One region of the Priestia sp. FSL W8-0001 genome, then DNA from elsewhere that is predicted to be linked to it. Evidence: riboswitches for the same ligand, from Rfam matches in the RefSeq annotation. Region 1 holds a riboswitch; each other region holds the start of a gene.
The links. Region 1 has a riboswitch for S-adenosylmethionine ahead of MKZ18_RS19470 (methionine ABC transporter ATP-binding protein). Riboswitches for the same ligand answer to the same signal wherever they lie in the genome.
Positions count from the first base shown of each region.

Region 2: it holds a riboswitch for S-adenosylmethionine, as region 1 does, so the genes downstream of both, MKZ18_RS09435 (Na+/H+ antiporter NhaC family protein) here and MKZ18_RS19470 (methionine ABC transporter ATP-binding protein) in region 1, are expected to answer to the same signal.
Region 3: it holds a riboswitch for S-adenosylmethionine, as region 1 does, so the genes downstream of both, MKZ18_RS13960 (5-methyltetrahydropteroyltriglutamate--homocysteine S-methyltransferase) here and MKZ18_RS19470 (methionine ABC transporter ATP-binding protein) in region 1, are expected to answer to the same signal.
Region 4: it holds a riboswitch for S-adenosylmethionine, as region 1 does, so the genes downstream of both, MKZ18_RS06215 (hypothetical protein) here and MKZ18_RS19470 (methionine ABC transporter ATP-binding protein) in region 1, are expected to answer to the same signal.

Region 1 is NZ_JBBPAL010000001.1:3,689,956-3,693,782, reverse strand. It holds gene MKZ18_RS19485 (YusG family protein) at 79-321, shown strand; gene MKZ18_RS19480 (toprim domain-containing protein) at 553-903, shown strand; gene MKZ18_RS19475 (thioredoxin family protein) at 917-1,216, shown strand; SAM riboswitch class I at 1,361-1,467, shown strand; gene MKZ18_RS19470 (methionine ABC transporter ATP-binding protein) at 1,578-2,606, shown strand; gene MKZ18_RS19465 (methionine ABC transporter permease) at 2,596-3,264, shown strand; gene MKZ18_RS19460 (MetQ/NlpA family ABC transporter substrate-binding protein) at 3,281-3,827, shown strand, end outside.
Region 2 is NZ_JBBPAL010000001.1:1,788,400-1,792,226, forward strand. It holds gene MKZ18_RS09425 (ABC transporter ATP-binding protein) at 1-756, shown strand, start outside; gene MKZ18_RS09430 (ABC transporter permease) at 749-1,510, shown strand; SAM riboswitch class I at 1,624-1,727, shown strand; partial or broken gene MKZ18_RS09435 (Na+/H+ antiporter NhaC family protein) at 1,806-3,117, shown strand; gene MKZ18_RS09440 (hypothetical protein) at 3,207-3,353, shown strand; gene MKZ18_RS09445 (hypothetical protein) at 3,574-3,717, opposite strand; gene MKZ18_RS09450 (LacI family DNA-binding transcriptional regulator) at 3,796-3,827, shown strand, end outside.
Region 3 is NZ_JBBPAL010000001.1:2,620,899-2,624,725, forward strand. It holds gene MKZ18_RS13960 (5-methyltetrahydropteroyltriglutamate--homocysteine S-methyltransferase) at 608-1,735, opposite strand; SAM riboswitch class I at 1,816-1,916, opposite strand; gene MKZ18_RS13965 (hypothetical protein) at 2,156-2,398, shown strand; gene MKZ18_RS13970 (NAD-dependent protein deacylase) at 2,429-3,160, opposite strand; gene MKZ18_RS13975 (universal stress protein) at 3,173-3,571, opposite strand.
Region 4 is NZ_JBBPAL010000001.1:1,182,766-1,186,592, reverse strand. It holds gene MKZ18_RS06230 (MFS transporter) at 1-388, shown strand, start outside; gene MKZ18_RS06225 (hypothetical protein) at 476-751, opposite strand; gene MKZ18_RS06220 (hypothetical protein) at 748-1,020, opposite strand; gene MKZ18_RS06215 (hypothetical protein) at 1,611-1,859, opposite strand; SAM riboswitch class I at 1,928-2,029, opposite strand; gene MKZ18_RS06210 (M48 family metallopeptidase) at 2,296-3,039, shown strand; gene MKZ18_RS06205 (LapA family protein) at 3,226-3,549, shown strand.

The DNA of each region.
Region 1 (3,827 bases):
ATATCCATAATTTGTCTTCATGGACCTATAACAAAAAGGGCACTCTATTTAGTAAACAAGCTAAAGGGGTGTCTTTTTATGTTCGAACGTAAAAAAGTTGACATAACGGATCGAATTACAGCAAAATTTCATGAAAATGGTATGCAATTGTATGTAGATAAACAATCAATTGGCCATGTGAATTATGGTGCAACGGGTAATCAATATAATTTAGAGTCAGGTTACACGCAAGAAAATAACAAGATTTATCAGTATGCTGACGTCCAGGCTGGAGCTACACAAAAGTATACGGACTGCGATTCAGAAGAGGGTTGGTGCTAAATTTAGCATGAAACCTCTGAGTGCAAGACTGATGGCGCCAACCACATAAGGTTTGGCGCCATCAGTCTAAGATGATCGAAAATAGTCTATTTTTTCAATAAAAAACAATTCATATATGTTCTTTTTACAGCAAAATCTTTTAAAAAACAGGGGAACTGTGTTACATTAACGAATATTGTATAGCATAAAGGAATAACGTTACTATACAACTGATAATCATAGGTGATGACGATGCGTTTAATAGAAATTGAAAAAGTAATTATTGTAGAAGGTAAGTCTGACAAAAAGCGAATCGAAAGTATTATTAATGAACCGATTGAGATTATTTGTACAAATGGAACCATCAGCTTGTCAAAGCTAGATGAGATTATCGATTCCACGTATGATAAAGATGTGTATATCTTGGTTGACTCAGATGATTCCGGCAATAAATTACGGAAACAGTTTAAAAAAGAACTTCCGGAAGCGGAGCACCTTTATATCGATAAAATGTATCGTGAGGTAGCGGCGGCCCCAAGAAATCATATTGCTACGGTACTTTTAAGTGCTAATATAGATGTTAACGCAGAATTTTTAATATAGAAGGATGAGTAACATGGAAGAGTGGACAGAGGAACAGCTAGACGAAAAGCTAAATAAAGACGAGCGTACGGTTATTTTTTTCCATACACCCCTTTGTGGAACGTGCCAACTAGCTAAAAAAATGTTAACAGTAGTAGAAGCGATTATTCCAGACTTAACAATCGGAATGAGTAATTTAAACTATATGCCTGCTAAAGCGTCTTTGCTCGAAATTGAAAGTGTTCCATGCCTAATTGAATATGGAAATGGCGAAGTGAAGCAGAAGCTGTATGCTTTTCACTCTGTTGAATACGTAATGGAACGTCTTAGTTAAACAAACATTTGTTTAAGGGTGTGCATGGGATTATTATCCTATGCGCATTTTTTGTTGACACCCTTTCTGACACATGCTAGAATCACAAACATAAATGAATGAATATTTGATGAAAACAAAATAATTTCAATAATTTGTCGTTAACTCTTATCAAGAGAGGTGGAGGGACTGTGCCCTATGAAACCCGGCAACCGTCAGACTAACTGAAATGGTGCCAATTCCTGCAAAGCATAAGCTTTGAAAGATGAGAGAAAGGATTTTATCAAAAACCTTTCTGCTCACGTGTAGAAAGGTTTTTTTATTTTCTAAAAGCAAGGACACACTAAGCAGACAGAGCAAGTCAACAAAGAAGGTGAAGAAGATGATTACGTTACAAGATGTAACGAAAATATATGATGCTAAAAGTGGGAAAGTCACGGCCGTTGATCAGGTTAATTTATCAGTGGCAAAAGGTGAAATCTTCGGCATCATTGGATATAGTGGAGCAGGGAAAAGCTCTCTTATTCGCTTATTAAATGGTTTAGAAACACCTACTTCTGGAACAGTAGAAGTAGCAGGAAATCAAATTGGGAAAATTAAAGGTGCTAAGCTTAGACAAGCTCGCCAAGAAATTAGCATGATTTTTCAGCATTTTAATTTACTTTGGTCTCGTACCGTGCAAGAAAACATTGCGTTTCCACTTGAAATTGCCGGTGTTCCAAAAAACAAACGAGCAGAACGTGTAAACGAGCTCATTAAACTAGTTGGATTAGAAGGTAGAGAAAATGCCTACCCATCTCAGCTGAGCGGCGGGCAAAAACAGCGTGTAGGAATTGCAAGAGCGTTAGCTAATAACCCAAAAGTCTTATTATGTGACGAAGCAACATCGGCACTTGATCCACAAACAACAGATTCGATCTTGGATTTGCTAGTTGATATTAATGAAAAGCTAGGTTTAACGATTGTCTTAATCACGCATGAAATGCACGTAATCCGTAAAATTTGTCATCGTGTAGCTGTGATGGAAAATGGAAAAGTAGTCGAACAAGGAGAAGTACTTGAAGTATTCCGTAAACCACAGCAAAATATTACAAAGCGATTTGTACAGCAAATTTCAGAGCCAGAAGAAACGTTTGAGACAGTGGAGCAGGTGAAGGAACTTTATCCAAGCGGTCGAATTGTTCAGCTCACATTTGTAGGTGGAAAAGCGGAGCAACCGCTCATTACGAGCATTTTAAAAGCATTTGATGTCACGATTAACATCTTACAAGGGAAAGTTTCTTATACACAAACGGGTTCTTATGGAACCTTATTTATTCATTTAGATGGTGAAGAAGCAGAGGTTAATAAAGTAATTGAGTACATCCGTGAACAACAGGTAGAAATTGAGGTGATGACGGATGCTAACTGAATTATTCCCAAACGTAACGTATGATAAATTTAGTGCAGCAACGATTGAAACACTTTATATGACAAGTATCTCAGTTGTTGCCACGTTTATATTAGGAATTGTGCTAGGCTTACTTCTATTTTTAACAGGCAAAGGTCAGCTTTGGGAAAACCGCTTCGTTAATATTATTATAGGAGCTTTTGTAAACATCTTTCGATCCATTCCATTTATCATCTTACTAATTTTGCTCATTCCGTTTACAAAAGCAATTGTGGGAACAATGCTAGGAGCAGAAGCAGCTTTGCCAGCTCTTATTGTTGGAGCCGCACCATTTTACGCGCGTATGGTTGAAATCGGCCTTCGCGAAATTGATAAAGGTGTGATTGAAGCAGCAAAATCGATGGGAGCGAAAACAAGCACAATTATCTTTAAAGTGCTGCTTCCAGAATCAATGCCTGCTTTAATTTCTGGTTTGACGGTTACAGCAATCGCACTCATTGGCTATACAGCAATGGCTGGAGCGGTTGGAGCTGGTGGTTTAGGAAACTTAGCATATTTAGAAGGCTTCCAGCGAAATAATAGTGATGTAACCCTTGTTGCGACAGTTTTAATTTTAGTGATTGTATTTATTATCCAGTTTATTGGTGATTTTATCACGTCTAAAATTGATAAACGATAAGAGGAGGAAATATATTATGAAAAAATGGGTTTCAACATTTGCTTTATCATCTGCTTTAGTTTTAGGTTTAGCTGCTTGTGGTTCATCTGGAGGCAGTGGGTCAGATTCATCAGAAGACGAAAAGAAAATTGTGGTGGGGGCGTCAAACATTCCTCACGCTGAAATTTTAGAAGAAGCAAAGCCATTGTTAGAGGAAAAAGGAATTGAGTTAGACATTAAACCATTCCAAGATTATATTTTACCTAACACAGCACTAGATGGAAAAGAAATTGATGCGAACTACTTCCAACATATTCCTTATCTAGAATCTGTATTAGAAGAAAACCCAAATTATGATTTTGTAAGTGCAGGAGCTATTCATATCGAACCAATCGGTATCTACTCTAAAAAGTACAAGTCATTAAAAGACCTTCCGAAAAACGGTACGGTAATTATGCGTGATGCAGTAGCAGAACAAGGTCGTATTCTTTCAATTTTTGAAAAAGAAGGCGTAATTAAGTTAAAAGAAGGCGTTAAAAAGCAAGATGCAACGCTTGATGATATTGTAGAAAACCCTAAAAACT
Region 2 (3,827 bases), 1.9 Mb from region 1:
GTAGGTTTAGTAAGTTCAACAGGAGACGTTACCATTAACAATCATGACCAGCGCAAACAATTTAATGAAGCTGTCAAATCAATTGGTGCAATCATTGAAAACCCGGAGTTTTATGGATATTTGACAGGTTATCAAAATTTAAAGCATTTTGCACGAATGCACGGTGTGTCTGCAAATCGAATCGATGAAGTGGTCGAGCTAACAAGGTTAGAAAAAAGCATTCACCAACCGGTAAAGACTTATTCACTCGGAATGCGTCAGCGCCTCGGAGTTGCACAAGCTATTCTACATAAACCGTCACTACTGCTACTAGATGAGCCTACTAACGGCTTGGATCCAGCAGGAATGATTGAATTTAAAACATATTTAAAGCGGTTGTGCAAAGAAGAAGGAATTTCAATTCTTATTGCTAGCCATTTGTTGAAAGAAGTGGAAGCCTTGTGTGATCGCGTAGGGATTATTCAAGACGGCAGACTGCTATCTGTTCAAGAATTAGCTAAGCGTAATATAGAAGAGAACCTAACGATTGTATTTGCAGTTGATGCTGTAGAAAAAGCGGAAAATCTGCTATCAAATCAAGGCTACACTTGTGCAATAAAAGAAAAGCAGCTTTCTGTACAAGCTCAACCGAAAGAGGCTGCTGCTATTAATAAACTTCTAGTGGAAGAAGGCATTGAAGTATACCAAATTACTCCAATTTATGAATCGCTAGAACAATCGTTTATGTCTGTTACGGGAGGAGATTTCAATGCTTAATTTAATACAAAATGAACATATGAAGTGGTTTATGAAAAAAAGCACAAAAGTCGTATTTCTGGCAATTGCTGTCTTAACGCTTGGAATGGCTCTTATAATGAGAACTATTACAACGAATGCTGGAATTGCAGAAACGTTGCCAGGCTTTGTTGCTTTCACTTCAAACTTTTTAATTATTGTCCAATTTTTTGCTGTAGCCGCTGCTGGATCGATTGTTGCATCTGAATTTGAAAAAGGAACGATTAAACTTCTATTAATTCGTCCTAAGAGTCGCTCAACTATTCTTTTATCCAAATACCTGACTAGCATTTTTATTAGCTTGTACTATTTGGCTGCCTTCTTTTTATTTTCAATCATTTGGGGTATTATTTTCTTTTCAGGAGGAGCTTTTAATGGTCAAGAAGGACAAGGTATCTGGATTGCATATGGTGTTTCATATCTTGAAACCTTTATGATGGTTGCTTTTGCGTTTATGCTATCGTCGGTATTCAGAAATAGTGCATTAGCAGTTGGTCTTGGCATTGTTGTTGGAGTAGGAGCAAAAATGCTTGCTGGAATTTTATCTGAGTTTCAAGTACAGTGGGGAATTATTTTACTGTTTGCTAACACCAACCTTAGTCAATATATGGATGGAAATCAAACGTATTTCCCTGGGATGACCCTACCGTTTTCTCTATTTATTATTATAGCTCATCTAATCTTCTTTGTTGGAACGGCTTGGCTGTTTTTCTTAAAGCGAGACGTAGCGAATTGATATTTGAATTTTCTTTCTTTTTGTTTTTCTACAATAGTGTTTGACAAGGAAAGTAAAAGATATTAAAGTAGTTAAGAGTTAATTTTGAATAATAAATTTAAAAAATATTATACTTCTTATCAAGAGAGACGGAGGGACTGGCCCGATGATGTCTCGGCAACTGACTCACAGAGTGCGGTGCCAAATCCAGCAAACAATTTTGTTTGAAAGATGAGAAGAGCGTATTCTTATAAAGAATTATAAGAGGGCCTCTTCTTGATGAAGAGGTCTTTTATTTATGCAAAGAGGTGTAAACATGGGAAAACAAAAAGAAAACGGTTGGGCACTGCTGCCGCTAGGAGTATTTCTAGCTTTGTTTGTAGGCTCGGGGATTATTACAGGTGATTTTTATAAGCTTCCTGTACTTGTAGCAATTATCGTAGCGGCTATCGTTGCCTTAGCGATGAACCGGAAAGAAACGCTAAATGCGAAGGTTGAGCGTTTTGCTAAAGGCGCAGGTCATCCGGACTTGATGATTATGGTCTTTATCTTTATTCTGGCGGGCGCTTTTTCAGAAGTAGCAAGCGGCATGGGAGCGGTTGATTCAACGGTTAACCTTGCTTTATCTGTTTTGCCACAAAGCTTGCTTGTTGTTGGATTATTCTTTATCGGTGCTTTTATCTCACTTGCGATGGGTACTTCTACTGGTACCATTGCGGCTCTAGCACCAATTGCAGTTGGAGTAAGTGCTGAAACGGATATTTCTGCAGCACTAGCCGTAGCAGCCGTTATCGGCGGTGCAATGTTTGGAGATAATTTATCCATTATTTCTGATACAACAATTGCTGCGGTTCGTACGCAAAAAACAAAAATGAACGATAAATTTAAAGTGAATTTTCTAATTGTATTACCAGCAGCAATTATTACAATGGTTCTTTTATTAGTAATGACGCTTGGAAATAATTCTAATGTAGATGTTGAAAGTTTTAGCTTTGTAAAAATGCTTCCTTATATAGGAGTGCTGGTTGCAGCATTGCTTGGATTAAATGTGTTAGCAATTTTAACAGGGGGGTATTGTTGTAGCTGGAATTATTGGATTGGCAGACGGAAGCTATACGCTAGCAACCTTTGCAAAAGCTATTACAACAGGAATTGGCGGTATGGCTGAACTCATTATTCTCAGCATCTTAATTGGTGGAGTCGTTGAACTTATTAAGTATAATGGAGGGATCCATTTCTTGCTTGGGCTATTAACACGTAATATTAAAACAAGAAAAGGCGCAGAGTTTAGTATTGCTGGATTAGTAAGCGCGACAAATCTTTCGACAGCTAATAACACAATTTCAATTATTACGGTCGGGTCTTTAGCAAAAGAGATTGCAGATGAATACGAAATCGATAACCGTAAGTCAGCAAGTATACTTGACTTATTTTCATGTAGCGTGCAGGGACTTGTTCCATATGGAGCGCAAATGCTAATTGCATCAGAATTTGCAAAAGTATCCTCAGTTGAACTAATGCCATTCGCATTTTATCCAATCTTAACAGCGATATTTGGAATTTTAGCGATTGTCTTTAATTATCCAAAGCTTACTCATAAACAACCTGCTAAAAAACAAATAGCTTAATTTCATCAGATGACATCAACCGGAAAGAAGGGTTGATGTCATCTTTTTTTAGAGTTAAAATGTTAGAATATTGAAAAAGAGGTGAAAGGATGATTTGTTTTAGGAATCGAGTGTTTCGCTCTGTACAGAATACGGATAACGGTGAAGTATCTTCTCATACGACCTTTCGCTATGAGCAAGAAGGCAGAATTATTCACGCAACGTATGAAGGTGGAGACGTTTTATCGGGACGTTAGTTGGGACTATAGACGAAAAGAGCTGTCTTACATTCCGCTATCAGCATGTTAACATAGCTTATGAAATTCGCGGAGGCACATGCTTTTCTACACCGGAGGTTTTGCCAGACGGAAGGATTCGCCTACATGAAGAGTGGCAATGGTTAGATATAGATCAGACAAAAGGTCGATCAATCACTGAAGAGGTTGTACATAAATAATTAGAAAAAGCGATAGGTTTCTATCGCTTTTTTGAATCGTAAAAATCATAAAAATCTTCGAATTCAACCTCCTTCCATAAATCTGGTTTTTGCTTTAAAGCTACCATAGCTAGTAAAATTTCAACTCCGCATAAAACAAATAAAATAACCAATCCAAGCATCATTTATGACCACCTTTCGTTATAATAAAAACAGCATAAATGATGAAACGCGTTTCAGAACAAGAGCAAAAGGAGAGAAAAATGGTAAATATTCGAGATATTGCAAAGAAAGC
Region 3 (3,827 bases), 1.1 Mb from region 1:
TTACAATAACACATATCACGCCTATCAAAAAGAGAAAAATATGCATCTCACTTAAAAATACTGTTAGGTAATCACCTGCGTTTCTTGCGTGAATGGGAACTAAACTCAATTCCATGATAAGACTAACGAATGCAATTGCGTTTAAACAAATGCCTAACAAAAACAACCCTAGTCTACTCCTGATTCCCAATAAGAACATTCCTTTCACATATTCAGCTTTTACATTTCGATAATGACAGAATTTTCACTTATTATTACAGTATGAGTTCCTTAAACTACTTATCACTGATTATTTTTATTATATGAAGAAATAAACTATTCGACATTTGGTGTGTATACAATACCTTTAAGGCAATTGCGAGTCAACTCTGAAACTTAAGCATTCTGCAAGATAAATACATCTATCAAGAATCTTTCGTTTCTTTAGCGTGACAGTTCGCTATCTTACCCAATAAATATTATGTTACCTGTAGATAATTTGCAGTTACGCTATCAATACACAAAAAAAGCTGCATCATTTATAAACGCAGCTTTTTCCAATTTTACTACAACGAAAAGAAAGATCTAATTGGATTCTTATGTAAAATTAAGAAACAACTCTTATTCTTCAGTTAGCGCCCCAAATATCTTGAGCAATTTTAATGACGTGACTAATTTTATTCCATTGCTCTTCTTCTGTTAGTTCGTTTCCTTCTTCCGTACTTGCAAACCCGCATTGTGGACTCAGTGACAAGTTTTCTAGAGGAATAGATGCACTCGCTTCTTTAACTCTTTGTTTAATAACCTCTGCATCTTCTAATGTAGGAAATTTAGATGTTACTAGTCCTAATACAACTGTTTGGTTGTTACGTGTAAAACTTTTTAATGGCTCAAAATCTCCTGAACGATTATCATCATATTCAAGGAAAAGCCCATCTACATGCAAGTTAGCAAAAATTGCGTCTGAAATAGTATCGTAGCCACCACTGGTAATATACGTAGATCTAAAGTTTCCGCGACAAATGTGCATCGTAATGACCATATCCTCCGGCTTTTTAGAAATCGCATCGTTTAAGCAGTTGACTCTCGTATCAATAATATCTTTTACATCCATACCCAGCTTCTCAACAACTGCATCTATACGTTCTTCAGAAACAAAATCAATCCATGAAGTATCATCTAACTGTAAGTAGCGGCAGCCTGCATCATAAAAAGCTTGAATTGCTTTTTGATAAGCAACTACCGTGTCATGATAAAACTGTTCTCTATCCCCATTGTAGTAAGTATCCTCTTGAATTCGAGTGAATAACATGTTGGGACTTGGAATAGCAAACTTAGCAACTTGGCTTCCATCACCATATTGTTCAACAGCTTCTTTTAAAAATGTAAAATGTTCCAGCATATAATGATGGTTGAAATCTACTTTACCAACTACCTTGATTGCTTTATTTTTTGTTTTGGCACCTTTAAATTGACTAATATACTCCGTTTCAAACTCTTCTACACCATCTAGACCTGATAAGAAATCTAAGTGCCACCATGCACGTCTAAATTCTCCGTCAGTGATAGATTTAAGTCCCACTTCGATTTGTTTTTGGACAAGCTTTTCAATCTCCTGGTCCTCTACAGATTTTAAAGTCGTTTTACTGATCTGACCATTTGTATAGGCTTCTCTTGCTTCTTTGAGAGGAGTTGTTCTTAAAAAGCTCCCTACATGATCAGCTTTAAATGGAGCTTTCACTAATGTCTTTGTCATGGTTCTATTCCCTCTTTCTGTTCAAAATAAAAAACCTCTTCTTAAAGATAAGAAGAGGTTAATAGTCGTTATTGGTTCTTCTCCTATCTTCAAGCAAATTGCTACTGGAATTGGCACAGTACTTTAACAGTCTGTTGCCGAGGCTTCACAGGGCCAGTCCCTCCGCCTCTCGAGATAAGAATATTCAATTAATTAACTAGGGAAAATATTACACCTACTTTCTTAGTCTGTCAACAAGGAATTTGAAAAATCAGAAATAAAAAATTTTTTATTCAGTATTCAGAAGTGGTTCATATCCTTTTGAGTTCATGAAAGATAGACCGTGGTCAAACATATCGCGTCACTTTAGTTGTCTACATCTATATAATATATGTTATAATCATGTGACCTAGGTTTTAAATAAGGAGGAACCTCACAAAGATGTTAGTTAAAGGATTACAACTATTAAAATATGCCTTTTTAATCGGAGCTGTGGTATACGGAATAATCGCTTTTCAGAACAGTGATTCTACCAACTATATTGCTTATTTACCATACATTCAATTAATGCTAAGTTTATTTTTATTTATTGAAGCTGTTTTGACGTTTAAAGAAAGCAAGTTGCATTCAGCGTTTTTTCTGGTCATTTCTGTGTTCTGCTTCGCTATCTATTTTGAAGTTTAAAAAAAAGCACGCTGCCCGTAGCGTGCTTTTTCACTTCCCACTCTTTAAAGCCGTTACAACTTCACCGATTGGGAGGTGTATTTGATTATCAAACACATAATCATAGTAAGTTGGCTCTTTATTAATAATGACCATTGGTACCTGACCATGTTTTCTAACTAATAAAGGAATTTGATTAATGGGTGTTACCTGCAAAGATGAACCCATGACAATAAATAAATCACTTTGTAAAGCTGCCTCTACAGCTTCTTCAAACCAGTGAATTGAATCTCCAAATAAAACTACATTGGGCTTTAGTGCCTCTTCACACGACGTACAGCTCGGTAATTCAACTTTGGTTAGAAAATTTAACCCAAACTCACTTCCACATTTTTGACAATGTGCTCGCTTAATTGTTCCGTGAATTTCATATACATTCGTGCTTCCTGCTTTCTGATGCAAGCCGTCAATATTTTGTGTAATCACATGCACGGTCTTTTCTTCTTCTAATTCTGCTATAAAGTAATGACCTGAGTTAGGTTCATATTCATCAAGCAGCTTCACACGAAAAATCTCTTTAAATAGCTCCCAAAAAAGTACCGGATTGTTCTGATAAAAAGAAGTAGAAATCACATCTGAAAATTCTAGGTTTTTTCGATACAATCCGTTTTGCGAGCGAAAATCAGGTATGCCCGACTCTGTACTTATTCCCGCTCCCGTAAAGACACAAATCCGACTTGCCTCTCCAATTCGTTTCTTTAACTCTTCAACTTGCATATTCATTGGCGCTCTCTCCTACTTTACAATCAATACGGGTATCTTCACATGTTGAGCAATTTTATGGCTCACGCTCCCCAAAAACATTTCTTTTACTGGATTTAAGCCTCGGCTTCCAACTACTACAACATCAAAGCGATTGTTGTTAGCAAATTGAATAATTGTTTTAGCAGCATCTCCATGAATAAACGTAATTTCATACTCTATATCAGATTTCTCTAAAACTTCTTGTGTTGTTTGGATACGCTTTTCTCTTGCTTCATCTTTTCCAAGCGTGTTTAACCTACTATCTCCTTCTACTGCATATATCACTTGAACAAAGCTTCGATCAGTTAATCTGGCTAAAGCAACCGCTTTTTCAGCTGCTCTAGCAGCGTGTTCAGACCCATCTGAAGCTAATAAAATTCGCTTAAACATGTCCTTCACTCCTTTTCTATCAATTATAACAGCTCTACTATTTTTTATTCCATTGAAGAAAGCGATATAAAAATTAAATTTTCTAAAAATTTTTACGCTTTTGTGTTATACTAATAAACAGAAATGCTATACTAAATAAAAGGAATGATGGCATTATGGGGTTTGAGCTGATATGTACCTTTTGCAAAGGGCTTGGGAAAGTAATGATTATTCCTGGCATATTCTACACAAAAAAGTGTAAGCATTGTGAAGGTAC
Region 4 (3,827 bases), 2.5 Mb from region 1:
ATTTAAGCAAGGAAATGAGAAAAAGCTAATTGCTGTTGGTTTAATTGTCTCAGCGGTCGGATTTGCATCCATTTTATTTTCATCCAATTTATTTAACGCAACGGTTTTCCTTTGCATCTTCACAGCCGGCAATGCCCTTATTCGCCCTTGTGTACTCGCTCTGATTACCCTTAAAACGAATATCGGCTATGGGTCAGCTTCAGGTATTAATTCATCAATGGATAGCTTAGGAAGGATTTTCGGGCCTCTGATGGGAGCCTTTGCTTTTGAACTGAACAGCATGTATCCATTTTTAATTGGAGCTGTATTAACATTCAGTGCGCTCCTTCTGCTTCAACGTCATATTGCACTCGACTATTCACCCAAAGAAATAACACCTAGCTCTTAACTAAGAAAAGACTTTAGCTTTTTTGGCTAAAGTCTTTTCTTATCGCTTGAAATACCTGGACGATTTCATCATAAAACACCATAGTACCTAAACCGATAACCAACAGTATAGTTGAATTGAAAGCACACCCAAATCTAAAAAGACGCTCCTCACTATTAAGATGAGGCCAACAACGAAACCGGGATCAGAAGGAGCTTTTAAATCATCAGCTTCTTTCTCTTCTTCATATAGTTCGCTCTCTGATTTATCTTCAGCTACTTGTTCAGTGCTTGACTGTTTTTTCAAAAGCTCATCTAACGTCACATTATAAAATTCAACTTGCTCAATGTATACTGCTTCCTCTTTATCATCTAAGAATTTCACCGTGTACTTATTGTAATATTTTCAATTCTCTTTTCCGATTTTAAGTTATTATCTCCATCAAATTCTACCACTCCAAATTTATGATCGATTGTTTCATAAAAAGCTAATAAAGAGTTTGCAACAGGTTGTGGAGTTGTTTGTAACAGCACGTCTAATCCTTCTAATTCTTTATATTTACTAAACTCCCTCACTAATTGTTCCCGTGAATTGCTACATGCTGATAAACATAGTAAGAAAAGTGCTAACACCGCTATAAAAAGCTCGTTCATATAATTCCCCCTCCTTTTTAATTCTACATCCATTACAATTAATTTCCTATATATCCATAACATAAAAATTACCATTTTCGTCAATTTTATTGCTTTGGAAATAAAATTGACGAAAATAGCACATTCTCAAATTAAAAAGTAAATACCATAAGATTTCATTACGTGAAGGGGGAAATGGCGAAAGTTTAGCAATCTTTAATAAAATAACCCTTAAGCTTATAATGCTTTTCTGACTTAATATAAGCTCTTTTTCTCTTTTACAATACATTTACGTTTACGACGAATAAAAGCCCAGAAGCAATCTTCTAGGCTTTTATTCGTCGTCCTCTAAGAAGTCTAGTACGCGATCAATAAATTGTTCGCTACCTTCGTCATTTCCGTGCTCAATTAACAGCTCCATGTTCAGCCTCCTTTTAAAATTGTTAGAATATTCTTGTTTTATACCTTACCACAATTCCAACCAAGTTGTAACGGTTATTTTGTGTAAAAATTTCGACAAATATCATCTCTTTTCAACGAAAAAAGAAAAGAGAGAAGATAAGCATCTTATCATGATTATAGACAAGACTGCAATTGATATGAATACAACCTTAAGCGTATGTACCTTTCAGCCATCCAACTCGCTTTAATTTTGCTATACAAGCTTCTTTTAAACCTTCTTCTGTGTAGCCCTCAATAACTTTGCAGTCAATTCCAATGGCATACGTATCCCTTCCGCTCTTTACTACAATTTCGTAAAACGTCTCAAGCTTTCTACAGGTAAAATCATTAATCTCCTTCAATTGATTTAATACATCGTTTAGCACTTCTTCATGATTCTTTATAATCGTTTGTGTCATCCGTATCTCTCCTTCTAATAAAATCAAAAAAGCTCATTTTGCTTTAGATGCAAAATGAGCTTTCACCCGTCTTATCACCCAAAGCTAATGCTTTGCTGGTAGGAGCACCTTACGTTGGTAGGTTGCTGTGGAGTCATAGAGCCAGATCTCTCGTCCACTCGTGATAACTTTTTAAATTAGATTTCATTATACCAAATATCTCCTATTTAGCAAGAGTATTTTTTAAATTTTTCTTTTTTTCAGTTTTGTCACTCTTTTTAACCTATGCATAGTAAAGCGAGAATATTTTCCTTTCTTTACGTAAAAACTAACAAAAAAAACGTAATGTAATTCTTTAATTAAATCCTTGGATAATTTTCTGATTATTCTTTCATTTGACCAAACTCTACCTTTGCTTATAAAATGAAGATTTGTAGAAAGGAGCACGAAAAACTATATGTATACGTATCAAATTGGCAATCAAACAATTGACTACAAAATTAAAGTCGTTCCAAATAAAACCGATATTACGGTCCAAATTTGTGACAATGAAGGGGTAACCGTAATTATCCCACGAGGCTTAAACGAGCACAACGTTCGCTCTGTTATTTCTCGTAAAGCGACTTGGATTTTAAAACAACTTAACGGTGGTAATCAACCAACCGAAGCAAAAAAACCAGCTGCTAAAAAAGCCGAAAAAGCAAAAACTGAGAACAAAACGCCAGCTGCACCTAAAGCAAAGACGTCATCTTTTGAAAACGATGACAAATTTTCGTATTTAGGTCGTCAGTACCGCTTAAACATCGTTCGTGATAATGTGGAGCAACCTGAGATGACGTTCCGTGCTAAATTTATCGCAACAGTGCCATCATCCTGGTCTGAACAAGAAACAAACGAGGGAATTCAAAACCTTTTAACAGAATGGTACCAAGGACGAGCAAATGAAAAATTCAGCGAAGCACTAAAAACAGTGAAAAAACAAGCAGCAGATGCACCTGACTCTGTAGCGTGGAAGGAACTGCAAGATACATATGCAACGATGGAAAACGGTGAGCTAGTATTGAACTGGCGTCTACTTCTAGCACCATTAACAACAATTGAATATGTGATTGCTTCACAATTTACAGATGCAGACTCATTATTTGAAGATGCAGCAGAGCGTAAACAATGGTTAGAAGAAAATAGCTTACAAGCATTCTAATCAGCTAACAGCAAAACACCCATCCTAAACTACACAAAGGACGGGTGTTTTTGCATATTGTGTTTTGTTAAAACTTAATTATAATAAAAAATGTTTATAGTTGAATAATATAGGTTAAGTATATGTAAAGGTAGTATAAAATTTAATTTTGCTCCTTTATCTATCTTCAGAAAGGATGTGCACCTAATGAAAGGACAAAGCTTTTTCATTTTAGGTCTTATTTTCGCTCTTATTATTGCTATCTTAGCTGTCATCAACAATGAGCCAGTTCAATTTAACTATGTCTTTGGCTCACAAGACTGGCCACTTATTTTAATTATTTTAACATCGGCTGTATTCGGTGGTGTCGTCGCTGCTTCACTAAGCTTTGTTAAAATCACTCAGCTTAAAAGTAAAAACAAGCAACAAACAAAACGAATTGCCGAACTAGAAACGCAACTAGCCACTCACTCAGAACCACAAGCTGATCTAGAAAAACCTTTATCAACACAAGGTGAACCATCAGCTTAATATAGAGATATACTAAAATCCTGCTTTCCCAACACTACGGGAGGGCAGGGTTTTTTGTTTTTCCTCCTTACCCCTTATAACCAATTATTATAATAAAGGGTGTATTAGCTATGTCAGTAGCCTGTGAGTGAAATGGGAAATGTTTGACTCCTACGGAATTACCAAGACGGCTTGAGACCCCGCAGAAACGCAATGACGAGGAAGGCAGGCGTGAGCCACGTGGAAAGCGAGCAATCCGGAGTGAAAATCACGACTCGTTGCGTGCGCTCGTCCTTCTT